Regions from separate parts of the Erwinia sp. 9145 genome, predicted to be linked through region 1. Evidence: predicted binding sites of a transcription regulator. Region 1 holds the regulator's gene; each other region holds the start of a gene.
The links. The regulator PurR, encoded in region 1, represses purine synthesis genes. The targets are predictions, from matches to a motif close to CANGCAAACGTTTGCNTG.
Positions count from the first base shown of each region.

Region 2: aroL (shikimate kinase AroL) is a predicted target of PurR. The motif match lies at 2,477-2,494, and genes of this name have one in related genera.
Region 3: purT (formate-dependent phosphoribosylglycinamide formyltransferase) is a predicted target of PurR. The motif match lies at 2,223-2,240, and genes of this name have one in related genera.
Region 4: FA91_RS06730 (amino acid aminotransferase) is a predicted target of PurR. The motif match lies at 1,747-1,764, and genes of this name have one in related genera.

Region 1 covers NZ_JQNE01000001.1:1,721,781-1,725,991, reverse strand. The annotation lists gene rnt (ribonuclease T) at 1-51, shown strand, start outside; gene FA91_RS08470 (Grx4 family monothiol glutaredoxin) at 98-436, opposite strand; gene FA91_RS08465 (C40 family peptidase) at 753-1,568, shown strand; gene FA91_RS20990 (YnhF family membrane protein) at 1,612-1,701, opposite strand; gene purR (HTH-type transcriptional repressor PurR) at 1,985-3,010, shown strand; gene punR (DNA-binding transcriptional activator PunR) at 3,007-3,921, opposite strand; gene punC (purine nucleoside transporter PunC) at 4,034-4,211, shown strand, end outside.
Region 2 covers NZ_JQNE01000001.1:777,259-781,469, forward strand. The annotation lists gene FA91_RS03815 (zinc-dependent alcohol dehydrogenase) at 1-944, opposite strand, end outside; gene FA91_RS03820 (YaiI/YqxD family protein) at 1,112-1,567, shown strand; gene FA91_RS03825 (DUF2076 domain-containing protein) at 1,603-2,259, opposite strand; gene aroL (shikimate kinase AroL) at 2,539-3,063, shown strand; gene FA91_RS03835 (YaiA family protein) at 3,159-3,350, shown strand; gene FA91_RS03840 (AroM family protein) at 3,579-4,211, shown strand, end outside.
Region 3 covers NZ_JQNE01000001.1:2,102,900-2,107,110, reverse strand. The annotation lists gene zwf (glucose-6-phosphate dehydrogenase) at 1-121, shown strand, start outside; gene FA91_RS10240 (bifunctional 4-hydroxy-2-oxoglutarate aldolase/2-dehydro-3-deoxy-phosphogluconate aldolase) at 324-962, shown strand; gene purT (formate-dependent phosphoribosylglycinamide formyltransferase) at 1,006-2,184, opposite strand; gene FA91_RS10230 (YebG family protein) at 2,320-2,739, shown strand; gene FA91_RS10225 (sugar phosphate isomerase/epimerase family protein) at 2,778-3,596, opposite strand; gene FA91_RS10220 (prolyl oligopeptidase family serine peptidase) at 3,760-4,211, shown strand, end outside.
Region 4 covers NZ_JQNE01000001.1:1,365,489-1,369,699, reverse strand. The annotation lists gene asnS (asparagine--tRNA ligase) at 1-186, shown strand, start outside; gene ompF (porin OmpF) at 488-1,639, shown strand; gene FA91_RS06730 (amino acid aminotransferase) at 1,830-3,020, shown strand; gene FA91_RS06725 (glycoside hydrolase family 3 N-terminal domain-containing protein) at 3,061-4,211, opposite strand, start outside.

The sequences.
Region 1 (4,211 bases):
TGGAAGCGCCTGGGCGGCTGGCCGCTGCCGGCAATGGAAAACGAGGCATAAAAAAAGGCGGGATATCCCGCCTTATTTATTTGTCGTTCGAAACAGCTTACTGCGCCGCGTCTGAAGGATACTTCTGCGCGGTTTCTTTGATCAGCTGTTGCAGTTCGCCGCGCTGATACATTTCGATAATGATATCGCAGCCGCCGACCAGCTCGCCATCCACCCACAGCTGCGGGAACGTTGGCCAGTTAGCGTATTTAGGCAGTTCAGCGCGTACTTCAGGATTTTGCAGAATATCGACATAGGCAAAGCGTTCACCGCAGGCGGAAAGCGCCTGGACGGCCTGGGCCGAGAAACCGCAGCTTGGCAGCTTCGGGGAGCCTTTCATATACAGCAGAATCGGGTTTTCTGCGATTTGGCGCTCAATTTTTTCAACAGTGCTCATAAATGCCTTCCTCAAACGGATACGTCGTGTCTTTTTATTGTAGCGGCTCTGCCGTCGTGATGAAAACGACATTTTCAGCAGGGTTATTTCTCCTGACGCGTTACCTTGCTCGTAGGGTCATTGCTTTCACGGCAGGTTGAATAAAACACATGCTTTTTTGCCAACGGTTTCTTGCGCTGAGTCATTGAAACAAAAAAGACCTTACCTTTTGGCAAAAAGTTAGATTAGAATTGCCTGGCCCGTCTGCTCAACAGGCAGATAAATCTTATTGCCCTGCTTTTGCCGCTGGCGAAAGCACGAACTGTTAATGGTAACGATGCGTCTATTTATCACGATAATCATGCTGGCTTTTGTTCAGCTTTTCGTCACTGTGGCGCACGCATCGCCCGGCACGCCTGTTAATGCAAAACACCAAAAGGCGAATGCCAAAAATGAACGCGATGACGATCGCCGCAAGCGCAAAACGGTGAAGAGTACAACAACGAAAAAAGTAAAAGACGTCGCCCGCAAACCCCGCACTGCCTCTTCTGCAAAAGCCAAACTTAACAAAAAGCTGGCAGCCTCGCACAAGGTCACCAAATCCCAAATCCTCGCGGCAGCAAAAAACAATGCTTCAAAAAAACGCTACGGTCGCCAGGGGATTAAAACGCTGAAAGAGCGTGAAGCGCTTACCGATAACGCAACCTCCTCACCGCTCAAACTCAGCAAAGCGCACCGCGCGCGCTATCAGAAAGCGCGTGAAACAGCGATGAACAAGCTGATGGGCCAGTTGGGTAAACCTTACCAGTGGGGCGGCACCTCACCTGAGACCGGCTTCGACTGTAGCGGACTGGTCTGGTATGCCTACAAAGACCTGGTAAAGTTTAAGATCCCGCGCACCGCCAACGAGATGTACCATTTGCGCGACGCGGCGCAGATTGACCGCGGTGAGCTGGAAAAAGGCGACCTGGTCTTTTTCCGCATAAACGGGCGCGGCACGGCCGATCATGTGGGCGTGTACCTTGGCGGCGGTAAATTTATTCAGTCTCCGCGTACCGGAAAAGATATTCAGATAAGCGCGCTGTCGGATGATTACTGGCAGGGTCATTATGTTGGCGCGCGCCGTGTGATGACGCCCAAAACCATTCGCTGAGTGTAAAAAGAATAAAAAAGGCCGATCTTAATCGGCCTTTTTTTTAGTGCATCACGGCGGTAAAGCTGAATGCGATAATCATCAACAGCGCAGCGCAGGTCGTCAACAGCGAGAACTTCAGATCGGTATCCATTTACACCCTCTTAATAACCCTGATAGTTGTACCGGTATCAATTTTCCCATATCTGGCGGTAAAAATCTCGTTTTCTTTGGCAGAGCTTGTTAGAATCCGGGCCTCGTTGCGCAACCCGTAATAAAATGCTGTGCCGTTGCGCAAACACCAACGCTTATTCCTTCCTGACGTCACCGACATGCACGCAGCACAGTCTCAGAGGCGGCGGGGAAATTTCGCTTTACGCAATCGTTTAACAAATGACTTATCAATAAGTTGCGATAAGTGCAGGAGTCATTATTTCATGGCAACCATTAAAGATGTGGCCAGGCGTGCCGGGGTGTCCACCACTACCGTTTCACACGTTATCAATAAAACCCGCTTCGTCGCTGAAAATACGCGGGACGCGGTATGGGCCGCCATCAAAGAACTTCACTATTCACCCAGTGCGGTTGCCCGCAGTCTTAAAGTCAATCACACCCGAACCATCGGGCTGCTGGCCACCTCAAGCGAAGCGCCCTATTTCGCTGAGATTATTGAAGCCATTGAAAACAGCTGCTTTGCCAAAGGCTACACGCTGATTTTGGGTAACGCCCATAACGATCTGCAAAAGCAGGAGGCGTATCTGTCGATGATGGCGCAAAAGCGCGTCGACGGGCTGCTGGTGATGTGTTCTGAATATCCCGATGCGCTGATCGAACTGCTGGAAAACAGCCGCAACATTCCGATGGTGGTGATGGACTGGGGCGAATCGCGCGGCGATTTTACCGATACGGTGCTGGATAATGCTTTCGAAGGCGGCTACCTGGTGGGACGCTATCTGATTGAACGCGGCCATCGCGATATCGGCGTGATCCCCGGCCAGATGGAGCGCAATACCGGCGGCGGTCGCCATGCGGGATTTCTGAAGGCGCTTTCTGAAGCGGGCATCACGCTACGCAACGAGTGGCTGGTGCAGGGCGACTTTGAGCCGGAATCTGGCTACCGCGCCATGCAGCAGATCCTGTCGCAGAAGCAGCGCCCCACCGCCGTATTTTGCGGGGGCGACGTCATGGCGATGGGCGCAATTTGCGCGGCCGATGAAATGGGGCTGCGCGTGCCGCAAGACATATCGGTGATCGGGTATGATAATGTGCGCAATGCCCGCTACTTCACCCCGGCGCTGACCACGGTTCACCAGCCTAAACAACAGTTGGGCGAAACCGCATTCGAGATGCTGCTGGACAGGATCACCAGCAAGCGCGAAGATCCGCAAACCATTGAGGTGCATCCCACTCTGATTGAGCGCCGCTCGGTCGCTGACGGGCCGTTCCTTGACTATCGACGCTAATGTTTTTCGCTGAGCCATTCATGGTTCAGCGTATCGGTATCGCCCAGATAATCCAGCAGCCAGCGCATTGCCGGCGAGTCGTCCGCCGCCCGCGACCAGCTTACGCAGCAGGGGCTGTCAGGGAACGGCGCGCCAAGCGTCAACTCACGTAGCGCGCCGCTTTGCAGCAACGGGCGTGCAAAATGCCCCGGCACCATGCCGACGCACAGCCCCGCCAGCAGGCAATCAGCAGCGCTTTCCCAGTCTGGCACCACCAGCCGACGCTGATTATCCAGTGTCCAGGTGGTGCGCTTCGGCAGAGAACGCGACGTATCCTCCAGCACCAGCGAAGGCCACTCCCGCACCGTCTCGTCATCAATGTCTTTTGTACACTGCGCCAGCGGATGACGGGCCTGTACCACACAACGCCAGTTCAGCGCGCCCATGTCACGGAAGGCGTAACGTCCTCCGACCGGAATCGCCTGCGTCGCGCCGATGGCAATATCCACCCTGCCGTCCGCCAGCGCGTCCCAGACGCCGTTGAAGACCTCGGCGGTCAGATGCAGTTCGATATCAGGAAAGTGGCGGTAAAAATCCACTACCATTTGTCGCGTTCGCTGCGGCCGCACGATGCGGTCAACGGCGATATTGATCTGGCCTCGCCAGCCGTTCGCCACCTGCTGACACTGACGACGCGTTGCGAGCATTTTTTTGATAACAGTGCGACCTTCCAGAATGAAAACCTTTCCCGCCTCGGTAAGCACCACGTCGCGATGGCGGCGCTCAAACAGCGGCACAGCCAGCCACTCTTCAAGCTGACGAACAGTATAGCTGACCGCAGAAGGCACACGATGTAGCTCCGCTGCCGCCGCGCTGAAGCTGCCGTTTCTGGCGACAGCATCAATGACTTCAAGTGAATATTCTGACCACATAATCTGCCTGCAAATTTTTTGAACGCAATATGCAAATATTAGCGTTTCACAGCGCGCGTGGCACGCGTTTACACTTTGCGCCATTTCATTCATCTGCCATAAAGAGCATAAAATGCCTTCACCCGGATTTACCCTTTACCTCGCGCTTTTAAGCGTGGTGGGCTTTCTCGCCACTGATATGTACCTGCCCGCCTTTGCTGACATGCAGCAGGATCTGCACACACAACCCGGCGTGATCGGCGCCAGCCTGAGCCTGTTTCTGGCAGGCTTTGCCAGCGCCCAACTTATCT
Region 2 (4,211 bases), 940 kb from region 1:
TGAATAGGGCCGGCATAGACGCCTGGTACGCTGACAATGCCGCCCCGGCGTACCGCCGCGATGCACTGGCGCAGCGCTTTGCCGCTGCTTCCCTCGATTTTCAGATTGGTCAGGATGGTTTCAGTGAGGCTGCCTTTCGCCTCAAACCCCACCGCATCAATCACCGCATCAACGCCGCGATGACCCGCTGTGTTATCGATAATCCACGCCGCCGGATCGTCGTTTTCATCGAAGTTAATGGGGATCACGCCATAACGCTCACGGGCGAACGCCAGCCGATAGTCGTTATGGTCGATCATAAAGATCTGTTCGGCGCCTTCCAGACGCGCACAGGCCGCGCTCAGCAGGCCAACCGGCCCGGCACCGAAAATGGCGACGCTCGATCCCTTTTTGATCTCCGCATTTTTAACCGCCTGCCACGCGGTGGGAAGAATATCGGAGAGAAAAAGCACTTTCTCATCCGGCAGCGTATCGGGGACTTTGAAAGGGCCGGTGTTGGCTTTCGGCACGCGCACATACTCGGCCTGCCCGCCAGGGATACCGCCATACATGTCGCTGAAACCAAACAGCGCCGCCGGAGGCGTGATGTTTTTACGGTTCAGTGCGGCGCCTTTACCGCTGTTGGTGCTTTCGCAGGCTGAATACTGCTGAAGGTGGCAATAGAAACAGTCGCCACAGGCGATGACAAACGGCACCACCACGCGGTCGCCTTTACTGACGGCGGTGACGCCGGGGCCGGCTTCAACCACTTCGCCCATAAATTCATGGCCAAAAATATCGCCGTGATGCGTGCCGGGCATCTTGCCGCGGTAAAAGTGCAGGTCTGAACCGCAGATTGCGGTGGCCGTTACGCGGAGAACAATATCATCTGCCGCTTCAATCGTTGGATCAGGAACATTATCGACGCTGACCTTATGCGGGCCATGATAGGTAAGGGCTTTCATATTTTCTCCCGTTCAAAGAATTTCATCGAGCTGTAAATACACAGCCCGGCCTTAAGGCTGCATGGATAAAGGTTAGTCCAATTTTTTTAATGTTGTTCGCTACACTGGATTCAGAGCGGCGATTACGTTCTACTTCTCGCCAGCAAAAAAAATGAAAGGAGAGAGCAATGCCAATCTGGGTGGATGCGGATGCGTGCCCGAAAGTGATCAAAGAGGTGCTCTACCGTGCGGCGGAGCGGGCGGAGATGATGGTGACGCTGGTGGCCAATCAGTCGCTCAGCGTACCGCCGTCGCGCTTTGTGCGTACGCTGCGCGTCGCGGCGGGCTTTGATGTCGCTGATAATGAGATTGTGCGTCGGGTTGAAAAAAACGACCTGGTGGTCACCGCAGACATTCCGCTGGCGGCCGAGGTGATGGAGAAGGGCGCGATTGCACTCAATCCACGCGGCGAGCGCTACAGTGACGCAACCATTCGTGAGCGTCTGACCATGCGCGACTTTATGGATACCCTGCGCGCCAGCGGCGTACAGACCGGCGGCCCGCCGACGCTCAGCCAGCGCGATCGGCAGCAGTTTGCTAATGAGCTGGATAAGTGGCTGGTGGCGCAGAAAAAGAAAAGCTGAACGCGCGGGTGAGCGATGCGCACCCGCGCCCGATATTAAACGAAGGTGTCGTCGTCACCAAAGTCATCATTGTTGTAATCGCTGAAGTCGTCGGCGGCGTAATCCTGCTGAAGATCGTCATTCTGATCCAGAAAGCTTCCCTCGCCTGCATTATCACCCGACGCCTGCGGCTGCGCCGGTTCGTTGATAATATTGACAATCTCCTCTGGCTGGGTGTGATGGAACATGCTGGTCAGCATGTCTGCCATCACCACGCCGCCCGCAACGCCCACCGCCGTTTGCAATGCGCCGCCAAGGAAGCCGCGCGTGGCGGAAGGTGTGCCCGCGCCGCCAAACGGTTGCTGCTGTTGCTGTGGCGCGCTGTTCCAGGCGGGCTGCTGCTGCGGGGCGGGCTGGCGCTGCTGACCGCCGCCAAACAGGCCGGAAAGAAAACCGCCGCTGCTCTGCCGCGCGGGCTGTTGTTCAACCTGCTTGAGTCTGGCTTCCAGTTCGCTGACCCGATCGTTGAGCTGCTTCATGGCCGCTTCCTGAATCAGGACGGTTTGCGCCATATAGTAAACGGCCGCAGGCTGTTGCTGAACCTGCTGATGAATAAGGTTTTCGGCTGCCGCATCGCGCGGGCCTGACTGTGTCTCCGCCTGCTTTAAACGGCTGAACAAACTTTCAATTAGCTGCTGTTCCTGGCTCTGCATAATGTATCCTCTGCCTGTGTGTCATGCTTATCTTGGGGCGGCGACGCCGAAAGTAAACACGCGACGGGTAAGCAAATGTTGCCGGTTAACGTTAAGTCAAGCGCAAGGCCCGGCCTTTTGCAAAATCTGCGTTAACGTCCCCGCAATATTTCACTTTTTCTGAAAGGGCGGCGTCGGCTGGTCGCACAGAAAAAATCCCGGTATGATGCGTCGCAAAGTGGAAAACGGTTGCTGCACGACGCAGAAACCGTTGCAGGCAAGGCTGAGGAAGTTGCTGGTATGGCGTTACCCCTTTATCTTATTGGCGCGCGTGGTTGCGGTAAAACCACCGTTGGACAGAAGCTGGCTGATGCGTTGGGCTACGCCTTTTGTGATACCGATCGTCATCTCCAGCAGGTGAGCGGACGCAGCGTTGAGCAGATCGTGGCCGCAGAGGGATGGCAAAGCTTTCGCCAGCAGGAAACCCTCGCGCTGCATGCGGTAACGGCGCCGGACACGGTGATCGCGACCGGCGGCGGCATGGTGCTGGCACCGGAAAACTGCCGCTATATGCGCGAACACGGGCAGGTTATCTACCTGAACGCCGAGGCCGGCATACTGGCGGCACGCCTTGAGGCCGATCCTGAACAGGCGCAGCGGCCTACGCTCACCGGCAGGCCCATTGTCGATGAAGTGGATGAAGTGCTTGCCGCGCGCGATACGCTTTACCAAAATGCCGCGCATCGGGTGGTTAACGCCATGCAATCGCCTGAAGGCGTGATTGAGGAGATCATCACGCTGCTTTCCCTGGCGCGCGCGGGGTAAAACGCCGTCCGGCAAAAAAAATCGTTGGCATTGTCTATACTTACTAAACCTGTCCCTTACGGACACCCTCTGTCTTTCTTACAGGAGTAAGTTGTATGCCAACCAGACCGCCCTATCCACGCGAAGCGCGCATTGTACCGGTGGAAAAAGGTACAGCAGGCAACCCTGTCACCTGGTACGAGCTGCGCGCCGACCACCCCCGACCTGATACGCTGATCAGCGAACATGAAACCGAGCAGGAAGCACTGGATTCAAAAGCGCGCTACGAGGATGTCGAAAAAGAGTAGTGTGACGCGCCATCCTGATTTATGCGATGTAAAAAAAGTACCTGTATGGATGCGTTATGGATAACGCATCACGTTTTTCGAACGTATTGCAGCCTGCCAAACGCTTTTTCCCCCGCTTTTTCTTGACCCGTGCCTTTCATCCCCTTATTTTCGCCTGAAGCAATGGTTAAACGGGTGCCGGAACTGCGCCTGAGTGACATCAACAGAAAGGACGTTGTGGAAAGTGAAATGATAAAAAATAAACTGGTTGCCCTTTTACCAGGCGGGGTTTCACGCAGCGACATCTTTCCGTTGCTGACTGAACATCTGTCGGAGGAGAAAATCGTCTGCATCGGGCTGCTCGACGGCATCAGCGATGAGGAAATCCAACGACTTTATGCGCCGTCTCAGGGCGAAAATACCCTACACCTGCGACGCAAAGCGCAAGCAACGCTGGCGCTCTCGGCTGAACGCGTTGAGGCCGCGCTGCAAAAGCGTATCCGCGATCTTGAAGCGCAGGGCGCGGAAACCATTCTTCTTCTGAACGCGAACGCGTTTGAAAACCTGCGTGCCGGAAGCACCGTGCTGCTTGAACCGCGCAGGATCGTGCCGCCGATGATTGAAGCGATCGTTAATGACCATCAGGCCGGCATCATTGTTGCCGCAGACGACGCCGCGGCCGGAAGTGCCCATTACTGGCGCAGGCTCAGCAAGCGGCCCCACTTTGCCGTTGCCAGTCCGTGGGAGGATGAGGCGCTGATTGACGCGGCGCTGGCGCTTCAGGAAAAAGGGGCGGATGTGCTGATCCTGGATTGTCTGGGTTACCACCAACGGCACCGTGATTTTTTACAAAAATTATTGGGGATCCCCGTGCTGCTGTCG
Region 3 (4,211 bases), 380 kb from region 1:
TATGGACGCGTGGGCATCGGATAAAGAAGCGCCTAAACCGTATCAGGCAGGCACCTGGGGGCCGGTGGCCTCCGTGGCAATGATCACTCGCGACGGTCGTTCCTGGAACGAATTTGAGTGATGATCCGGCATCAACTAACCCGCTTCGGCGGGTTTTTTTATCCCTCCGGGAAAAAACTGAACCGTAGTTTCAAAATATGTTCAATCGCATAGACGTCGGCTCCGGCAATCCTGTATGGTAGAGCCAGTCTGACGCCAGATGCGTCGCTTTTGCCCGTTTGAATCCGCTGAAGGAAGACGGGCCAGACAGGAGAAACAGCTCGATGAGTAACTGGAAAATAAGTGCGGAACAGATTCTGACCACCGGCCCGGTCGTGCCGGTGATCGTGGTCAATAAGCTGGAGCACGCGGTGCCGATGGCAAAAGCGCTGGTGGCCGGCGGCGTGAAAGTGCTGGAAGTGACGCTGCGTACCGCCTGCGCGATGGATGCACTGAAGGCGATGATTAAAGAAGTGCCGGACGCCATTGTGGGCGCCGGTACGGTGCTGAACGCGCAGCAGTTGAAAGAAGTTACCGATGCGGGCGCGCAGTTTGCCATCAGCCCTGGCATCACCGATCCGCTGTTAAAAGCCGCGGTCGATGGCTCAATCCCGCTGATCCCTGGCATCAGCACCGTTTCCGAACTGATGACCGGCATGGACTACGGACTGCGTGAGTTCAAATTCTTTCCTGCCGAAGCGAACGGCGGCGTGAAAGCGCTTCAGGCCATTGCCGGGCCTTTCTCTCAGGTGCGTTTTTGCCCTACCGGCGGCATTTCACCTGCCAACTATCGCGATTACCTGGCGCTGAAAAGCGTGCTGTGCATTGGCGGTTCGTGGCTGGTGCCGGCGGATGCGCTTGAAGCAGGCGACTTCGATCGCATTACACAGCTGGCGAAAGAGGCAGTTGCCGGCGCGCGTTAATACGCGAAAACAGGGAAGGCGGCGCCGCCTTCCTTTTTTGTATTCAGCCGCTGACCTTCACCTGTGCAGCACTGTTAACCGCGCGCTGTACCGCCTCTTCAACGTTTTCACCCGTCGCCAGCGCAACGCCCATCCTGCGCCGTCCCTGAATGTCAGGCTTGCCGAACAACCGCAGTTGCAGACCGGCGCCAAGCGCTTCCTCAACGTTGCCAAACTGCACATTGTCGCTGTTCAGTTCAGGCAGGATCACCGCAGAGGCAGCCGGGCCGTACTGGCGGATACCGCCAATCGGCAGGTTAAGAAAAGCGCGCACGTGCAGCGCAAACTCTGAAAGATCCTGCGAAATAAGCGTGACCATGCCGGTATCGTGCGGGCGGGGAGAAACTTCGCTGAACACCACCTCATCGCCGCAGACAAACAGCTCAACGCCAAACAGACCGTAGCCGCCGAGCGCGCTGACGACTTTTTCTGCGATCTGTTGCGCGCGTGACAAGGCGAGACCGCTCATCTGCTGTGGCTGCCAGGATTCGCGATAGTCGCCATCTTCCTGCCGATGCCCGATTGGATCGCAAAAATGGATACCGTCGACGGCACTGATCGTCAGCAGCGTAATTTCAAAATCAAACTTCACCACCCCTTCGACGATCACGCGTCCCGCGCCGGCGCGGCCGCCTTCCTGCGCATACTGCCAGGCAGCGTCAAGCTGCGCGGCGTCGCGAATAAAGCTCTGGCCCTTGCCGGATGAACTCATGACCGGTTTCACGATGCAGGGAAAACCAGTCTCGTTCGCCGCGCGGGTAAAAGCCTGCTGGCTGTCGGCAAACTGGTAAGAAGAGGTGGGCAGCGCCAATTCTTCCGCAGCCAGACGGCGTATGCCTTCACGATTCATGGTCAGACGCGCAGCGCGCGCGGTCGGCACCACGCGCTGGCCCTGTTCCTCCAGCGCAATCAGCATATCGGTGGCGATCGCTTCAATTTCCGGCACGATATAATCAGGACGCTCAAGTGCCACCAGCGTCTTTAACGCCTCGCCGTCGAGCATATTAATAACGTGGCTACGATGCGCCACGTGCATCGCCGGAGCATCGGCATAACGGTCAACGGCGATCACTTCCACACCAAGACGCTGGCATTCCAGCGCAACTTCTTTACCCAGTTCGCCTGAACCTAACAGCATTACGCGAGTTGCGGCGGGGCGCAGCGCGGTTCCAAGAGTCGTCATAGTCTTTACCTGATTGAAAAAATCGCGCGCGCAGTATAAACGAAAACGTTTGCGTCTTCATCTGCTTTGCAGGGTTGAGTTTACCCGTAATGTTCGTTATACTGTATATAAATACAGTTAAATGAGGTGTGCGGAATGGCTGTTGAAATCAAATACGTTGTTGTGAGAAGAGGTGAGGAAAAGATGACCTTTGCCAGTAAAAAAGAAGCGGACGCCTACGACAAAATGCTCGATATGGCAGAAGCATTCTGCGACTGGCTGGGCGATGCGCCGCTGGAGATGGACGAATCACAGCGCGAAGCGCTGGGTCTGTTCCTGGCGGAACGTAAAGACGACGTACAGCATATTGTGCGCACCAGCAGGGCGCCTGAGCACCCTGCTGACAGGCCGCGTGCTGACCAACCTGATGAGAACGCCAGCAAAAGCGACAGAACTGAAGCCAGCCCGGTAGAAAAAGAAGCTGAACCGGAAGCGGGCGAGGCGTCCGTAAACGCATCCGACGACCGTCCTGCAAAAGCGAAAAGCGGTGCAGGACGAGCGGCTAAGGCGGCGTGATATCGACTCCGGCGCGGCGCGCGCGTCGGAGAAGCGATTTATTGCGCAAGACAGTTTTTCAGCGCCCGCATCGCCTTTTTCGCGATGTCTGACGGCGGCTGCTGGTGCAGTTCGTCATTAAAGACTTCCAGCCCCAGCGGCCCGCTGTAGCCTTTTTCAGAAAGGCAGCCAAGCAGGGTGCTCAGCGGGAAATTGCCCTCGCCGGGCAGCAGGCGACGATGGCGGGCGGTCTCTGACAGCGCGTCGATCTCGGGCGTCACGGCCAGGTCGGAAAGCTGCACGAGAAAAATCTTCTCCGCGGGTATATTCGCCAGATCGGCAACGGTGCGCCTGCGGGTAAAGAGATGAAACGCATCCACCACCAGTCCCAGACCGGCTTCATTAATATTCTCCACCAGCCGCCATGCCTGGGGGAGTGTATTGATGTGCGTACTCCAGGCCATCGCCTCAAACGCCACACGTAGCCCGCGCGCTTTTGCTTCCTGCGTCAACCAGAGCAGATCCTCTTCTTCACGTTGGGCGATACAGGCGGGATCGGTTGAGGCAGGCACCAGCAGCGTTGATGCGTCCAGCGCGGCGGCGGTATCCAGAAGGGTTAGGGCTTCGCTGCGTTTCTCTGCGCGCTTTACATCAGGCGCGCCGGTAAAGTCCAGCAGCACCTGATAATCCGTCAGCGCCAGACCCTGCGCATGGATAAATTGTGTGAGCTGCCGGACATCGCTCTGCGCTTTTTCCACATCCTGACGCCACAGTTCGATCTGTTGAAAACCCGCCCCGGCGGCAGCGCTTATTTTCTCTTCAGACGTGCCGCCCAACAGCACGGTATTCAGGAATAGTGGATTATTCGCGAATTTCATATTTCTCCCCTGTTATCGACTTAAAAAAGCAGAGCGTCGCCGCGCCCGCCAAGCGGTCATGTTGCCTTTTCACAACAAAAAAGCAGTCTAGCCGTCCCGCCTGGCATTCGTGGTCGCAACATGCCACCCTTAAGGCAGATGATTGATAGTGCGAGGGAGAGTGATGACCAGACCACCCGTGGCAAAGAAAATTCCTTTCGAAATGACGTTACACGGTGAGACGCGTACCGATAACTATTACTGGCTTCGCGATGACAGCCGTGAAAATCCTGACGTACTGGACTACCTGCATGCTGAAAATGATTACGGCAAAGCAGTCATGCAATCGCAGCGGTCGCTTCAGGATCGGTTGCTGAAGGAGATCGTCGATCGCATTCCGCAGGACGACCACTCGGTGCCCTATGTTAAAAACGGCTATCGCTATCAGCGTCGTTATGAAGAGGGGAAAGAGTACGCTGTCTATACGCGCCAGCCTGAAAAAACCACCTCGCCGGATAGCTGGCAGATCCTGCTCGACAGCAATCAGCGTGCGGCGCAGAGCGAGTTTTATACCATGGGCGGGCTGGCGGTTGCGCCGGATAACCGGCTGATGGCGGTAGCGGAGGATTTTCTTTC
Region 4 (4,211 bases), 360 kb from region 1:
CGCCTGAACGAAATGGGCCTTAATAAAGAAGATTATTGGTGGTATCGCGATCTGCGTCGCTATGGCACCGTGCCACATTCTGGTTTCGGTTTAGGATTTGAACGTTTAATTGCTTATGTTACGGGTGTACAAAATGTGAGGGACGTGATTGCCTTCCCGCGCACGCCGCGAAATGCGAGTTTCTGATTTTCGGCATAAAACATAAGAAATTCATATATATAATCAAGGTCAGCGCTGCTGGCCTTTTTTTATTTTTGTAAATTATGAAGTACTTCACAAAGTTCCGTGATTATTACATTTTGTAATACAAATTTTCTTCCTGTTACCAGAATAAGCTATTAGTAGCATTTTCGCGCTAGATTAACGTCTCAGTGAATGGAAAGATGCGTGCAGACACAGGAAGACACCAAACTCTCTTCAGAGTTCTGTAAAGAATTTTTGACGGCAGTGGCAGGTGTCCAAATAACTCCAATGAGGGTAATAAAAAATGATGAAGCGCAACATTCTTGCACTGGTTATCCCAGCCCTGTTAGCAGCAGGCGCAGCCAATGCAGCCGAAGTTTATAACAAGAATGGCAACAAACTGGACCTGTACGGTAAAGCTGTTGGCCTGCACTACTTCTCTGATAACGACGGCAATGATGGCGACCAGTCATATGCGCGCTTAGGTTTCAAAGGCGAAACCCAGATTAACGACCAGCTGACCGGTTTCGGCCAGTGGGAATACCAGTTCAACACCAACAACTCTGAAGGTTCAGACGCGCAGAACGGCAACAAAACCCGTCTGGGCTTTGCTGGTCTGAAATTCGGCGACGCGGGTTCAATCGACTACGGTCGTAACTACGCGCTGCTGTACGATCCAATGGGCTGGACCGATATGCTGCCAGAATTCGGCGGCGACTCAGCTTACACTGATACAGGCGTAACCGGCGGCCGTACCACTGGCGTACTGACCTACCGTAACACCAACTTCTTCGGCCTGGTTGATGGCTGGGATTTCGCTCTGCAATATCAGGGTAAAAATGACCGTGATGATCCTCGTCGCTCTAACGGTGATGGCTATGCGGTTTCTACCACCTATACCTCGCCAATCGGCTTAGGTGTGTCTGGTGCGTACGGTTCTTATGACCGTACCAACGCTCAGGAAGCGGGCGTGCGTAACGTAACGAATGCTGATGGCGATACCGTTGGCACCATCAACAACGGCGCAGGCGAACGTGCTGAAGCATGGGCAACCGCAGTTAAATACGACGCTAACAATATTTACCTGGCCGCGATGTACGGTGAAACGCGTAATGCAACGCCTATTAGCGCTACCGGTGTAACTTTTGACAACGGCGTGACCGGCAACATGTCCTCTTTCGCTAACAAAGCGCAAAACATTGAGTTAGTGGCTCAGTATCAGTTCGACTTTGGTCTGCGTCCTTCTCTCGGCTACGTGCAGTCTAAAGGCAAAGACATTGGCAGCGGTATCGGCGATGCTGACCTGATCAAATATGCTGACGTAGGTGCGACTTACTACTTCAACAAAAACATGTCTACCTATGTCGACTACCAGATCAACCTGCTGGATGATGATAATCCACTGGGTCTGAACACTGATGACACCGTAGCAGTAGGCCTGGTTTACCAGTTCTAAAAACGCTACCGGGGTGATAACCTCACCGCCGTTCATCGTAAAAAATGGAGCCTTCGGCTCCATTTTTATTTTCTTTGATTTACTTCCCTGTTTCCCCCGCTCTTTTTCACGCAAACGGTTGGCATTTTGTGCGCTGTGGCGGTAACCTGAACCTTCACTTCGCTTCAGATTACGCTAACGGACTTTGACTATGTTTGAACGCATTGCAGCCGCCCCTGCCGATCCTATTCTTGGCTTAGCCGATCTTTTTCGCGCCGACGACCGTCCTAATAAAATCAATCTCGGTATTGGCGTATATAAAGACGAAACGGGCAAAACGCCGGTGCTCACCAGCGTGAAAAAAGCAGAGCAGTACCTGCTGGAAAATGAAACCACAAAAAATTATTTAAGCATTGACGGCCTGGCCGACTTTGCCCGCTGCACCCAGGCGCTGCTGTTCGGTAAAGAGAGCGCCATCATCAGCAGTAAACGCGCCCTTACTGCGCAAACGCCGGGCGGAACCGGTGCCCTGCGCGTTGCCGCTGATTTTATCGCCACGCAAACCACCGCGAAACGCATCTGGATAAGCAATCCAAGCTGGCCAAACCATAAAAACGTCTTTCATGCTGCCGGGCTGGAAGTCTGTGAATATCAGTATTATGACGCCGTAAACCACTCGCTGAACTTTGAGGCGATGGTCAGTTCACTGCGTGACGTGCAGGCCGGTGATATCGTTCTCTTCCATGGCTGCTGCCATAATCCTACCGGCGTGGACCCGAGCGCTGAGCAGTGGCAGCAGCTTGCCGCCCTTTCTCAGGCGAACGGCTGGCTGCCGCTGTTCGATTTCGCCTATCAGGGCTTCGCTCGCGGTCTTGAGGAAGATGCAGAAGGGCTGCGTATTTTTGCCGCCAGTCATCAGGAACTGATTGTCGCCAGCTCTTATTCTAAAAACTTCGGTCTGTACAACGAGCGCGTTGGCGCACTGACGCTGGTCGCCAGTGATGACGCGGTTGCAGATACCGCGTTCAGCCAGGTGAAATACACCATCCGCGCAAACTACTCTAACCCACCGGCGCATGGCGCGGCGGTGGTTGCGACCATTCTCGGCAATGACGATCTGCGCGCTGTCTGGGAGCAGGAACTGACCGACATGCGTCAGCGCATTCATCGCATGCGTCAGCTCTTCGTGAATACGCTTCAGGAGAAAGGCGCAGACAGAGACTTCAGTTTTATTATTAACCAGAACGGTATGTTCTCCTTCAGCGGACTGACCAAAGATCAGGTCGTTCGTCTGCGGGAAGCATTTGGTATTTACGCCGTGAACTCCGGACGCGTTAATGTGGCAGGCATGACGCCAGACAACATGTCGGCACTGTGTGAAGCCATTGTCGCTGTACTGTAATCCTCAAGCGGGGCCTGGCCCCGCTATTTTTATGCCGCAGCTATTTCAGACCAAACCCAAGCGTATAGAGCGGATGCTCGCTATCAGCAGCGCGATCTGAATGCTGTTTCAGCACGCTCTCCATTGATGAAGGCAGTTCGAAAGGTAACTTCCCTGAGAACGCGGCGCCATCCATCAGCGCAGTAAACAAGACAGTATCACTCACGCCGAAATTACCGATTAACACACTGGCTTTATCTCTTAAGGGTGTAAGGATCGCTGGCCGGTCAAGGTAAACGGTCACAATAACCGGCATTTTTTCAGCCAGCTTTGCGATGGCGGCGATATCGGCATCATCGTTCCGGAAGGCTAAAGAGCCCTCATGATACTGGGCGCCAAAGAAATAGTTCTTATGCGGCTGCTCAAAGGGCGCAACAATACGCGCAATGGCAATATCCGCTTTTTGGGGTTGATCAACCACCACCAAACCGGCTTTTTTCGCCTCGTCAGCATTAACGCCATGCAGCCAGACCTTTGTTCTGGCTTTGACGGGCAACACGCCCGTTTTTTTCTCTAACAAAACCAGCGACAGACGCTGTGCTCTGTCTGCCTCCTGCTGCCATGCCGCATTGGGTAATTTTTTTGCCGCATTGACGTCCACATAAGCGTTTTCAAATAACCCAAGCGCAATCTTCTGCTCCAGCAGGCGTCTTACCGAGTCATTGATTTTTTCTTCGCTGACTTTGCCCGCTTTGAGCGCCTTAAGCAGTGGCGTGGTGTCAGTGACGCCGCCAAACTGATTGATACCTGCATTAACGGCCCTGGCGAAACGTTCAACCTCGGTCAGTGATTCAACGCCCCACGGCATGCCCAGGCTGCTGGGATCGGGCGCTTCTCCCTCAGGGTGACCATGAATACATTTATCGACACAGTCAGCGGTAATCATCCAGTCGCTGATAATCACGCCATCAAATTTATAGTGCTGACGGAGTAAATCCTGGAGCAAATAGTGGTTAAATCCGGCGCCGACCTGTTCAATCTTTTTCCCTTTATAAACCAGGTTTTTCAGAATGGCGTAAGTTGGCATTACGCCTGCCGTATTGACCTCAAATGCGCCGGTAAATGGGATAAGATGTTCATCCAGATTATTACCGGAAAAATCAGCATATTTGCCATAAACACTGTGGCCGTCAAAGCCGTTTTCCGATGCGC